Regions from separate parts of the Marinobacter sp. EVN1 genome, predicted to be linked through region 2. Evidence: predicted binding sites of a transcription regulator. Region 2 holds the regulator's gene; each other region holds the start of a gene.

Region 1 (4,151 bases), on a different contig from region 2:
CTCTATGCGTGAATAGGTCGCGTCTTTCTCCGTAAACTTGCTGACGAACAAATGCTGGTGGCATTGGGCCGCGACCTGCGGCAGATGCGTGACGCACAGTACCTGGCCGTTCTCGCCCAGTGATCTCAGCAGGCGGCCGACGACCTCAGCGGTACCGCCACCGATGCCAACATCCACTTCGTCGAACACCAAAGTTGGTGTGGTGGAGGTTTGTGCCACAACCACCTGAATGGCCAGGCTTATGCGGGAAAGTTCACCGCCGGAAGCCACCTTGGCCAACGATCGGGCGGGTTGGCCCGGGTTGGCACTCACCAGGAATTCCACCTCTTCCATGCCGTGAGGCGCGGGCTCGTCATCACTGTTCCGGCTCAGGTGGCTGACAAACTGCACCGATGGCATGCCCAATTGTGCCAACTCCCGGGCGATTCGCTGGTCGAGCTCCATGGCGGCATTATGGCGTGTTTCTGTCAGCTTGGTGGCCAGGGCGTCGAACCTTGCCCGCTGGTTTTCCAGCTCGGCCTGAAGCTGTTCCAGGCTGCCTTCGCCGCCATCCAGTTCGGCCAGCTCCTGGCTCAGGCGTTGATGCAATTCCGGTAACTCCTCCGGGGTGATCCGGTGTTTGCGCGCCATCTGATAAATGGCGCTGAGCCGTTCTTCCACTTCGTTCAGTCGGACCGGGTCGGCTTCGTAGTCGTCTACGAAGCGGCGCAGGTTGTCGCCGGCTTCTGAAATCTGAATCTGTGCTTCGTTCAGCATCTGGATGGTGTCGGTCAGTGCCGGCACATCAACCGGCAGTTGCTCCAGTTGGTGCAGTGCCTGGCGCACCAGATCTGCGGCTGAAACCTCATCTTCAGTGCATAGTAGGGCGGCCTGGTGGCTGCTGTGAAGTACGGCGTCGGCCTGGCTGAGCTGTGCCTGTTCGGCTTCCAGGGTTGTCTGTTCGTCCTCGCCCAGCGCCAACCTGTCCAGCTCTTCCACCTGATAGCGCAGCAGCTGTAAACGGGCCTCGGCCTCATCAGCATTGTGCTGGCGTTGCTGTAGTTTCTGACGCGTCTGGTGCCAGGCTTTCCATGCAGATCGGGTTTCGTCGGCCAGGCTTTCCGCGCCGGCGAACTCGTCCAGCAGCTTTCGGTGGGTTTCCTTACGCAGCAGGGATTGATGCTGGTGCTGACTGTGGATATCCATCAGCAGGCCGCCCAGTTCTTTCAATTGTGACAGCGGGCAGGGCTGGCCATTAATGAATGCCTTGGAGCGGCCGTCCTTGCTGATGGTCCGGCGCAGGATGCAATCGTCCTTGTCGTCCAGCTCATGGCTGTCCAGCCAGAACCGGGCTTCGGGGATGCGGGATATATCGAAGCTGGCGGTAATGTCGGCACGCTTGGCGCCATGGCGAACAGCGCCGGCATCGGCCCGGCCTCCCATGGCCAGGCCAAGGGCATCAAGCACAATCGACTTGCCGGCGCCGGTTTCCCCAGTCAGGGCTGTCATACCGCGGTTGAACTGGAGTTCAACCCTTTCTGCAATGGCGTAGTTCGATACCGTGAGTTGTGTGAGCATGCCGCAACCTCCGCTCGTTCTTGAGCAAGTAATAACTCTGGCCACTGTTCGTTTATACAGTTGCTGTGAATATATACAGGGTTTTTCCGGTTTGCAAACAGGAAATGATGAAAACATCAAAGATTGCGTGGGTGACGGTTGAAACCCGGGAAGCGGGCCCCATATCGGTTCGCAAAGCGATTCTTTCCTGCTTTCTGCACAAGCGGGAGTGGTTATTTCTGCAGGCCTCCGTGGCCGTGAAAACGTTATCAGGAGTTGTCATGAGTGCTGACGAAAAGCGCAACGAACAGGTAGAAGAACGCAACGAGGCAGCAGAAGCTGCGGCGAAAGAGCAGGCTGCAGGTAACCAGGATGCCGAGCAGTCACCGGAGCAGGGCTCCGAGCTGGATGTGCTGCAGCAGAAACTGCAGGAGTACCAGGAGCAGGCCTTGCGGGCACAGGCGGAGATGCAGAATGTCCGTCGCCGGGCCGAGATTGATGTGGAAAAAGCTCACAAGTTTGCGCTCGAGAAGTTTGTGAAAGAGCTGTTGCCTGTGGCCGACAGTCTGGAGAAGGCGGTCGAAAGCACCGAGGGTCACGAAAACGCAGGCGAGCTGGTTGGGTCCATTCGCGAAGGTGTGGAAATGACCCTGACGCTGTTCATGAACAGCCTGAAGAAATTCAACGTTGAACAACTCAACCCGGTGGGTGAGCCGTTCGATCCGCAGCAGCACGAAGCCATGTCCATGGTGCCGGCGCCGGATGCCGAGCCTAACAGCGTGGTTGCGGTTGTGCAGAAAGGTTATCTGCTTAATGGCCGGGTGGTTCGTCCGGCCATGGTCGTAGTGGCCAAGGCAGAAGATGCGCCAAAAATCGACGAGCAGGCTTGAAAAGTCGAGCAGAGCGCCAATATAGCGATTAAACAGCAAAGGCCGGGGTAGGCATTCTCCGGAACAGCATTCAGAAAGATTTGGAGTGATTCGATGAGCAAAATTATTGGTATCGACTTAGGAACCACCAACTCTTGTGTAGCCGTCATGGATGGCGACAAAGTAAAGGTAATCGAAAACGCCGAGGGTGATCGCACCACCCCGTCCATCATTGCCTACACCGACGACAACGAAACGCTGGTAGGCCAGTCCGCCAAGCGCCAGGCCGTAACCAACCCGGCCAATACCCTGTACGCCATCAAGCGCCTGATCGGCCGTCGCTTTGAAGACGACGTGGTCCAGAAAGACATCAAAATGGTGCCGTACAAGATTGTCAAGGCCGACAACGGTGATGCCTGGGTAGAAGTGAAAGGCAAGAAGATGGCCCCGCCGCAGGTTTCTGCCGAAGTCCTCAAGAAGATGAAGAAGACGGCTGAAGACTATCTGGGCGAGAAAGTGACCGAAGCGGTTATCACCGTGCCGGCTTACTTCAACGACTCCCAGCGCCAGGCCACCAAGGATGCCGGCAAGATCGCCGGTCTGGAAGTGAAGCGGATCATCAACGAGCCGACCGCGGCTGCCCTGGCCTATGGTCTGGACAAGAAGGGCGGTGACCGCACAGTTGCTGTATACGATCTGGGTGGTGGTACCTTCGACCTGTCCATCATCGAAATTGCGGACGTAGACGGCGAGCACCAGTTCGAAGTACTGGCCACTAATGGTGACACTTTCCTGGGCGGTGAAGACTTCGACCTGAAAGTGATTGAATATCTGGCCGACCAGTTCAAGAAAGACAGCGGCATCGATCTTCGCGGCGACTCTCTGGCCATGCAGCGTCTGAAAGAGGCGGCCGAGAAGGCCAAGATCGAGCTCTCCAGCAGCCAGCAGACCGACGTAAACCTGCCGTACATCACTGCAGATGCGTCTGGTCCCAAGCACATGAACGTGAAGCTGACCCGTGCCAAGCTGGAGTCGCTGGTGGAAGACCTGGTTCAGCGCAGTCTGGAGCCCTGTAAGGTGGCTCTTCAGGATGCGGGCATGAAGGCTAGTGAAATCGACGAGGTTATTCTGGTCGGTGGTCAGACCCGTATGCCGCTGGTGCAAGAGAAAGTAAAAGAGTTCTTCGGCAAAGAGCCGCGTAAAGACGTGAACCCGGACGAGGCCGTAGCCATGGGTGCTGCGATTCAGGGCGCGGTACTGTCTGGCGACGTGAAAGACGTGCTGCTGCTGGACGTAACCCCGCTGACCCTGGGTATCGAAACCATGGGTGGCGTGGCCACTCCGCTGATCGAGAAGAACACCACGATTCCGACCAAGAAATCGCAGATCTTCTCTACAGCGGATGACAACCAGACTGCAGTGACCATTCACGTGGTTCAGGGTGAGCGTAAGCAGGCGGCACAGAACAAGTCTCTGGGTCGTTTCGATCTGACCGACATTCCGCCGGCACCGCGCGGCGTGCCGCAGATCGAAGTAACCTTCGATATTGATGCCAACGGTATCCTGAACGTGTCTGCCAAAGACAAGGCGACCGGTAAAGAGCAGTCCATCGTGATCAAGGCCTCTTCTGGCTTGAGCGATGAGGAAATCGAGAAGATGGTGCGCGACGCCGAGGCCAACGCCGAGGAAGACCGCAAGTTCGAAGAGCTTGTCCAGGCCCGTAACCAGGGTGATGCCATGGTACAC
Region 2 (4,151 bases):
ATGGCACACCCTGGTTTCGCAAAAGCTGTTTCTGGCCAAAACGTTACTAGTCCGGGTTGAACAAGACGAAGCGGCGACTGCGCCAGAACGAGAAGCCCAACTGCAAGGTGCCATTGAGTTGTTGCTGCGGGCTCGCGGACTCCTGCTGGTAATGATTGCCCGATGTCACCAGAACAAGGTCGACAGACCGGCCTCCATTGACGAGCTGGAGGCGCTGTTTCCCTATGCGATTGCGGAAGGCGGGATGTTGAAGGAACTGGCTGAAACACCAGGCAGCTGGTGGCAACAGCTGAATCAGTTGGAGGCTGCCGCTGGAGAACCGCCCAAGACACGGAAAACCGTGACGGAAGAAAACATCATTGCGGTTTCGGCGGATCAGGGGCCAGATCGGTCCATTCAGGCTCTGAACAAGATACTGGCTGCCATGACCGTATTGACCAGAGAGATAGACGAGCAACACAGCGAGTGGTAATCCGCCTGCCGGAGCCAATCCATTAACATACGCTGACAGCAGATATAGGTTGAATGAATGTCACCTTCGTTTTTTGAAATTGTACAACTCGCCGACGGCGACTACGCGCTTCGCCGGATTGATGACGACGCAGCTCCACTTGTGCGCATCTCATTCTCTGACGAGGCCAGAGAAATGCTGGAAGACCGGGACATGAACGTCGCCAAGGCGATGATTGCCGCTGGCATCGAGGCCGCTGGCAACATCAGCCACGACATTGACTGGGAAGAGGACGAAGGCGAGTTCGCCGACAATCAGCCCCACTACACCTTGCATTGAGCACCCGTTATCTCTGGCGCAACACCACACCGTGGCTATTACCCTTGGCAGATGCCTTTTGCAAGGTTTCCAGCGCTGCACGGCCCAGCTTGTGAGTCCAGAGCACAACGGCATGGCAGGTGCCTGCGCCCAGCGCTCGCTCAGCCAACTCTTGTGCCGGGAATTCTGCCGTTGACCGCAACACAAGAATCTCACTGGCCACAATGCCGTGCATTTTCTGCCACTTGGCCACCAGGGACTGGGGAGGATCAATCCACGCCAGCCAACGTTTCTCCTGGTTGAGTTGTGTGAGCATTGGCAGCAGCAACTGGAAATTCTCCACCTGCTCCTCCGGAAGAATAATCTCGGTAACATTGCCACCGAAGCCAGACGCTGAACGTCGCTCCGAACCGGACGCTGCTGCCCTGGCCGCCGGTGCCCTTTGGCCAGAGGAAACCGCGCCAGCCGCAACAACAGCTGCCGGCTGAAATGCCATGTTCTGAGTGAAGCTCAACTGTTCCATTACTCACCTACCTGCGCCATGCGCTGCCGAATACGGTATTCAGTGAAGATCGGAGCGGCGGATAACGCCTACGCCGAGACCTTCAATAAACAATTCCTGCTCCGCGAGATCGACTTCAATCGGAGCAAACTCCTCATTCTCTGCAATCAGCCAGACCTTGTTGCCTTCCCTGCGGAAACGCTTGACGGTGACCTCCTCTCCGACACGAGCGACAACAATCTGACCGTTATGGACATCCTGGGTACTGTGCACCGCCAGTAAGTCACCATCCAGAATCCCGATGTCTTTCATGCTCATCCCCCGTACCCGCAAAAGGTAATCTGCTGAAGGAGAGAAGAAGCCCGGCTGCAGCGTGCAGTGATCTTCAATATGTTCCTGCGCCAGAATCGGGCTGCCGGCGGCAACCTGCCCGATGACAGGGAGGCCCAGATCCTCTTCGGCCTCCGGCAAGCGAATGCCCCGGCTGGCCCCCGGGACCATCTCTATGGCGCCCTTCCTTGCCAGAGCCCTCAGATGTTCTTCCGCCGCGTTGGCGGAACGGAATCCCAGCTCTGCGGCAATTTCAGCCCTGGTGGGCGGGTAGCCGGTTTCATCCACGTAACGTCGGATAATGTCCAGCACCTGGGATTGTCTTGCGGTCAGTTTCATCAGTCGGGCTCCGGAATTTCGATCCTGTTTTTTTATACAGTGAACTGACTATATACAGTGTTTTATCCAGTGTAAAGCCCTCTACGTTTCGTTTCCTTCCTGTAACGGGCGACCAACAGCCTGTATGTTATGGTGACGCAAACCAGACACAGGGAAGCCACACACAACCATGACCGCACACGACCGCTGCAAGATGCCGGAACAAACGACAAACCGGGACGGCCAGGAACGAAAAGTCGGGGTTGAGATTGAACTGTCCGGCCTGACCTACGAGGCCCTGGTCCAGCATGCCGCCCGATTGCTTGGGGGCGAGCCGGAGCTGACATCCCGTTATGTCACCCGACTGGATACGGACGCCGGAGCATTCACCATTGAGCTGGACTCTGATCCTATCAAAGACCTGGATCTTGCCGACGAGCGGCTCCCGGAATCCATTCGGGAACTCGGCAACCACGCCATGGACGTCATTGATTTTGCCGCCGAGAAGATTGTGCCGTTAGAGATTGTGGGGCCACCGCTCGCAATGTCGGCTCTGGGCATGATCGAAAATCTGGTAGACGAACTGCGAGACCTGGGTGCTGAAGGCAGCCGGGAGGCCATCTATTTTGCGTTCGGGCTTCAACTTAACCCGGAACTGCCCGATCTTGAACCAGAGACCCTGGTACGTTACCTGCAGGCGTTCGCACTGCTGTATGACTGGCTCAAGTCCCGGCATCAGCTGGATATCAGCCGGAAGTTCACCACCTACATCGAGCCCTGGAGCAGCCGCTACACAGACAAGCTGATGGCGGACGATTACCGTCCTGACCTGGACACACTGATGAGGGACTATCTGCACTACAACCCTACCCGGAACAAGGCATTGGATCTTCTGCCACTGTTCGCTCATCTGAACGAATCGCTGTTGTCCGAATACGTTCAGGACCCCAGGATCAAAAGTCGTCCTACTCTGCACTACCGGCTGCCGGATTGTGATATCGACAATCCCAATTGGCACTTCTCCACAGTCTGGAACGATTGGGTAGTGCTGGAGCAGCTTGCCAACAACCGTCAGGATCTTGATGCCCTGCGGGGCGAATTCCACGACTCCCGGAAGTTCAGCTTCCGCAATCTCACCCGCTCCTGGCGTGAGACCACCGATGAATGGCTGCATCAGCACGGTTATGTCTGACTGGGAAAGCGAAACGGACATCCCCGGCCTCACCATCGGCATCAGTGGCCCGGCCCGGCGAAGTATGGCCCATCGGCTGATCAGCCTGGGCCTGCGCCTGCATGGCGCCAGAACACACTACATCCGCCCGGGCGACCGTACCAACGTCGAACTACTGGACGGGCTGGTACTCTCGGGCGGCACCCACGTGCATCCGGGCCGCTATGGTCAACAACCCCAGGTGACGGCCAGGTATGACCTGAAACGGGATGCTACCGACACCGAGCTTCTCCGCCAGGCGGAGGCGATTAACATTCCGGTGCTGGGTATCTGCCGCGGTGCACAGTTTATCAACGTCTTTCACGGCGGGTCCCTGTGCCAGAACGTTACCCCGTTGCGGGTACATACCCGACATCGACCTTTGTTATTACCCCTCCAAACGGTTCGCCTGGTCCGGGACAGCCGTCTGGGAGGCCTGATGTACAGCCACGTGATTGGCGCCAACCGCATTCACAGCCAGGCCATCAAGCGCCTTGGACAGAATCTCAGAGTGACGGCCGTGGACAACGACCTGTTTGTGCAGGCCATCGAAAACACCGGCCGACAATGGTTGATGGGAGTGCAATGGCACCCCGAATACCTGCTTTACCACACCGGGCACCGTCGCATCTTCAGCCACTTTGTGCACGCTGCCCGGGCCCGGAAACTGGAACGACTGGATAACCGGGAAGGCCAGGAGTTCCACTCATAAGGAGAATGACCATGATCAAACGTCGACTGCCACTTGCGCTCGCCGCCGCCGTCACCGTAATACCCGCGGCAGCCAGTGCCGGAGAAGTGAGCCTGAGTGGCGAAGGTATTGTTCGTTACGAACCAGACAGCGCCAGACTACAGTTCTCGGTCACGGCCGAGCACCCGGATGCCGCAAAGGCCTCTGAACAGGTGTCCGACACCATGGACGAGTGGCGCCAGGCCATTGCGGCCTATCGTAATGAGCTGGACGACTATTCTGATGCCGATCTCAGCGTTTACACTCGCATGCTTCCTGTACGGGAACAAGG
Region 3 (4,151 bases), on a different contig from region 2:
GTCGTCGCTGCCGCCATCCACCACAATGATTTCGGCGCCCCGCTGACGCCAGATTTCCAGGTGGCTCAGCAGTGGTTCGATACCGTCAATCTCGTTGAGAACGGGGACGATGATTGCGAGCCGGGGATCTTCTTCGCGTATTGGGTGTCGCAACATGGATTTTGGTGACCTCCTGAGAGGAGCATATCAGAGCTCGGGATGGTGAGCATGGCAGGCGAGAGATGAGAATATGAAGCGACTGGTTTTGCTGGGTGCCGGCCACGCTCACATGGTGGCGTTGCGTCAGTTCGCGCGCGATCCGTTGCCGGAGACTGAGCTGGTGGTGGTGTCACCGTCCCGGTGGCAGTACTACTCCGGGATGATTCCGGGCTGGTTGGCCAGGCACTATCGCTTCGATCAGTGCCGTGTCCTGGTCGAGCCCACGGTGACCGCCGCTGGCGGCAGGCTGGTGCTCGATCGGGCGGTTGAACTGCGGGCGGCCGAGCAGGAGGTTGTGTTGGCAAGTGGTGAACGGCTGCCCTACGATTTGCTCTCGGTCGATGTTGGCTCGGCCAGTGACAGTGCCGGGCTGAACGAATCGGACAGTGTGATCCTGGGTGTTAAGCCCATTGAACGCTTTGCTGAAAACTGGCCGGCAACCGAGCGATCCCTGAACGCCAGGGCGCGCCCACGCATTGTTGTTCTTGGTGGGGGCGCTGGAGGTGCGGAGATCGCCATGGCCCTGGCCCGGCGGTCGGCAGACTGCGACCAGACGGGCGTTGTTCTGGTGGCCGGCAGCAATGGTGTGGTACCGGGCTTTCGTCCCCGCTTTCGCCGCCTGGTGCGGCGGGCGCTGATGCGCTGCGGTGTCGAGATTGTTGAGGAGTATGGAGAGCCGGTGGTTGACGGGGTTCGGTTGGCCGGCGGGCGACGAATGCGGGCCGATGCGGTTCTGGTATCTACCGGTGGCAGGGCTCTGCCCTTTCTGGGAGCCAGCGGCCTGGCCGTAGACGAAGCCGGTTTTGTCAGGGTAGACGCCAGCCATCGCAGTACGTCTCACCACAATGTGTTTGTGGCCGGAGATGCCTGTAGCCGGGTTGACCAACGGCTGGACCGTTCCGGGGTACACGCGGTTCGTGCCGGGCCGATACTGGCCCGTAATCTTGCTGCTGCGATATCGGGTAAACCGTTGGCGCGTTTCTATCCGCGAAGGTTTTCGTTGTACCTGTTGGCGGCGGGAGACTGCACGGCGATTGGTAGTTATGGCCCTTTGACGTTTTCGGGGGCCTGGGTCTGGAAGTGGAAAGACCGCATTGATCGCGGATTTGTTGACAGTTTTCCCGGAGCCTGAGACTGGCGACGGGCATTATAGGAAACGGGAGAACAATATGAATGTGACCGACGGACAATTGGCCAAGGCTGGTGACGCGCTGGCGGTGGCGCTTGAGCGTAAGGGGATGACCATCGCCACCGCTGAAAGCTGCACCGGTGGCTGGGTGGCCAAGGTGCTGACTGACCGGGCGGGGTCGTCCGCCTATATTATGGCGGGTCTGGTGACCTACAGTAACGCCGCCAAGCAGGCCATCCTTGGCGTACAGGCTGATACTCTGGAGCAGTGCGGGGCGGTCAGTGAACCGGTGGTGCGACAGATGGTGACAGGTGCCATACGTGCCACAGGCGTGGATATTGCCGTCGCTATCAGCGGTGTTGCCGGGCCGGGTGGGGGTAGTGCAGACAAGCCGGTTGGTACGGTCTGGTTTGCCTGGGGCAGCCGGGCTGGCAACATCGAAGCCCGGGTAGCGCATTTCGATGGCGATCGGGATCAGGTGCGCCGGCAGTCGGTTTTGTATGTATTAGAAGGAGTTACCGGATTTGTCGAAACCCTGTGAGGATTTTCACCTTTCCGGGGGTTGGTCTCCTTCTGGCCATATGTTTTAATACTGTTCAAATATACAGGAAAACACTGGATGGCTATTCAGGTTTTCTCCGGATTCTGCCGCATTGGCCGACAAGGTTGAGCGGCCCTGGTAACGAGGGTTTGCAAGAATGGAAGATAACCGCAAGAAAGCACTCGGCGCAGCGTTGAGCCAGATCGAACGCCAGTTCGGTAAAGGTGCCGTAATGAAGATGGGCGACCAGCCCCGTGAGGCGATTCCTGCCGTATCCACCGGCTCTCTTGGGCTGGATGTTGCTCTGGGTATTGGTGGTCTTCCTTACGGTCGGATCGTTGAGATTTACGGCCCGGAGAGCTCCGGTAAAACCACGCTGACTTTGCAGGTTATCGCGGAAGCGCAAAAACAGGGTAAAACCTGTGCCTTTGTGGATGCCGAGCACGCTCTGGACCCGGTTTATGCGGAAAAGCTGGGTGTTAACGTTGATGAGCTGCTGGTTTCCCAGCCGGATACCGGTGAGCAGGCGCTGGAAATCGCCGACATGCTCGTGCGCTCGAACGCGGTGGACGTGATCATTGTCGATTCGGTTGCGGCGCTGACCCCGAAAGCGGAAATTGAAGGCGAAATGGGCGACAGCCACGTGGGTCTTCAGGCTCGCCTGATGTCACAGGCACTGCGCAAGCTTACCGGTAATGTGAAGCACGCCAATTGCCTGATGGTGTTCATCAACCAGATCCGTATGAAGATTGGCGTTATGTTCGGTAGCCCCGAGACTACCACCGGTGGTAACGCCCTGAAATTCTACTCCTCTGTGCGCCTTGATATTCGCCGTATCGGTTCGGTGAAAGACGGCGACGAAGTGGTGGGCAACGAAACCCGCGTAAAAGTCGTCAAGAACAAGGTATCGCCGCCGTTCCGGCAGGCAGAATTCCAGATCATGTACGGTAAGGGCATCTACCACATGGCGGAAGTGCTCGACATGGGCGTGAAAGAAGGCTTTGTGGACAAGTCCGGTGCCTGGTACGCCTATAACGGCGACAAGATCGGCCAGGGCAAAGCAAACGCTTGTAAGTTCCTGGAAGAGAACCTGGATATCGCCAATGAAATCGAGGCCAAGGTGCGTGACAAGCTGATGCCCAAGCCGGTCAAGAAAGAAACGGCGGAGGCTCCTGCTGAAGCCAATGGCGAACTGCTGTAAATTCTAAAAAGAGAAAGATAAGGAGGCGTGACATGAAGCGACTGCTGATTGTGGCCAATGCCCCGTCTCCGAATACCCTGGGATTACGGAGCGCCATCGAAAATGGCGCCCGTAATCCGGACATCGAAGCGGTAGATGTGGTGGTAAAGGCGCCTCTCGAAGCTGGCCCCGAAGACATCCTCGCATGCGACGCCATTATCCTGGGCACCACGGAAAACCTCGGCTACATGTCTGGCGCCCTGAAAGACTTTTTCGACCGCAGCTACTATCCCTGCCTGGAGAAAACCCAGGGCCTGCCTTTTGCCTTTTATATCCGTGCCGGCCATGATGGTACCGGAACCCGCCGAGCTATTGAGGCCATAACCACAGGGCTGCGCTGGAAGCTGGTGCAGGATGCACTGGTATGCCGGGGTGAATTCCGGCCCGAGTTTGAAGAGCAGTGTTACGAGTTGGGTATGACAGTGGCGGCCAGCCTTGACGCCGGCCTGATCTGATCAACTGGCGTAGCGGTTGTAGAAGCCTTCAATACGGGACAGTGCGTTGTCCATCGTTCGTGAGTAGGCATTTTTATCCAGGCAATAGGCAAACTGCAGGCTGACCCGATATCCCGCCTGGTAGGGCTGGCAGGCGATAACCCGGGCGCCGACCCGGGATTCACTGATGTACTTGCCCTCGATATCAAGAAACAGTCGCACACCTACATCCACTGGCCGGGGGCAGAGAACCGCCATACCATAGCGGTTCATGTCCAGGCAGGTAACTGCCACAGGCTGTTTGCCACGGCCGAAGAAACCGCGCTCACGCAGTTGAACCCTCAGGCAGGACGCCGGAAAACGATCCTTGATACGGCGATCTGCGGAATTATTCGTCATGTTTTCAGTCATCACGTGTCTTGTACTTGTTGTGGCCGGATTCCGTCCGGGAGATGAAGTGTAGTAATCGACGGCTTGCATGAAAAATGACCACGGCCGGATTTGTGACCAAGTTGGCACTTGCTGTCGGCTCTGGCCCCTTTCGATAAAACCGGACGAGGTACGCGACAGACCCGGCCCCAGGCACTACAATGGCGGGCCTGAAATCCG

What was found. Region 2 encodes LexA, which represses DNA repair genes until DNA is damaged. Its sites were predicted from a motif close to CTGTNTNNNNANACAG; they were not measured.
Region 1: a site for LexA is predicted at 1,602-1,617, ahead of recN (DNA repair protein RecN). Genes of this name have one in related genera too.
Region 3: a site for LexA is predicted at 1,920-1,935, ahead of recA (recombinase RecA). Genes of this name have one in related genera too.

The regions. Positions count from the first base shown of each region.
Region 1 covers NZ_AXCB01000045.1:424,318-428,468, forward strand. The annotation lists gene recN (DNA repair protein RecN) at 1-1,557, opposite strand, end outside; gene grpE (nucleotide exchange factor GrpE) at 1,818-2,426, shown strand; gene dnaK (molecular chaperone DnaK) at 2,520-4,151, shown strand, end outside.
Region 2 covers NZ_AXCB01000070.1:137,876-142,026, reverse strand. The annotation lists gene Q674_RS37885 (DUF6586 family protein) at 1-472, shown strand, start outside; gene Q674_RS37880 (hypothetical protein) at 530-790, shown strand; gene Q674_RS37875 (cell division inhibitor SulA) at 798-1,292, opposite strand; gene lexA (transcriptional repressor LexA) at 1,332-1,943, opposite strand; gene Q674_RS37870 (amidoligase family protein) at 2,110-3,111, shown strand; gene Q674_RS37865 (gamma-glutamyl-gamma-aminobutyrate hydrolase family protein) at 3,104-3,841, shown strand; gene Q674_RS37860 (SIMPL domain-containing protein) at 3,853-4,151, shown strand, end outside.
Region 3 covers NZ_AXCB01000034.1:57,769-61,919, reverse strand. The annotation lists gene Q674_RS34235 (TIGR04283 family arsenosugar biosynthesis glycosyltransferase) at 1-156, opposite strand, end outside; gene Q674_RS34230 (FAD-dependent oxidoreductase) at 230-1,330, shown strand; gene Q674_RS34225 (nicotinamide-nucleotide amidohydrolase family protein) at 1,368-1,868, shown strand; gene recA (recombinase RecA) at 2,026-3,069, shown strand; gene Q674_RS34215 (flavodoxin family protein) at 3,102-3,563, shown strand; gene Q674_RS34210 (PilZ domain-containing protein) at 3,564-3,941, opposite strand.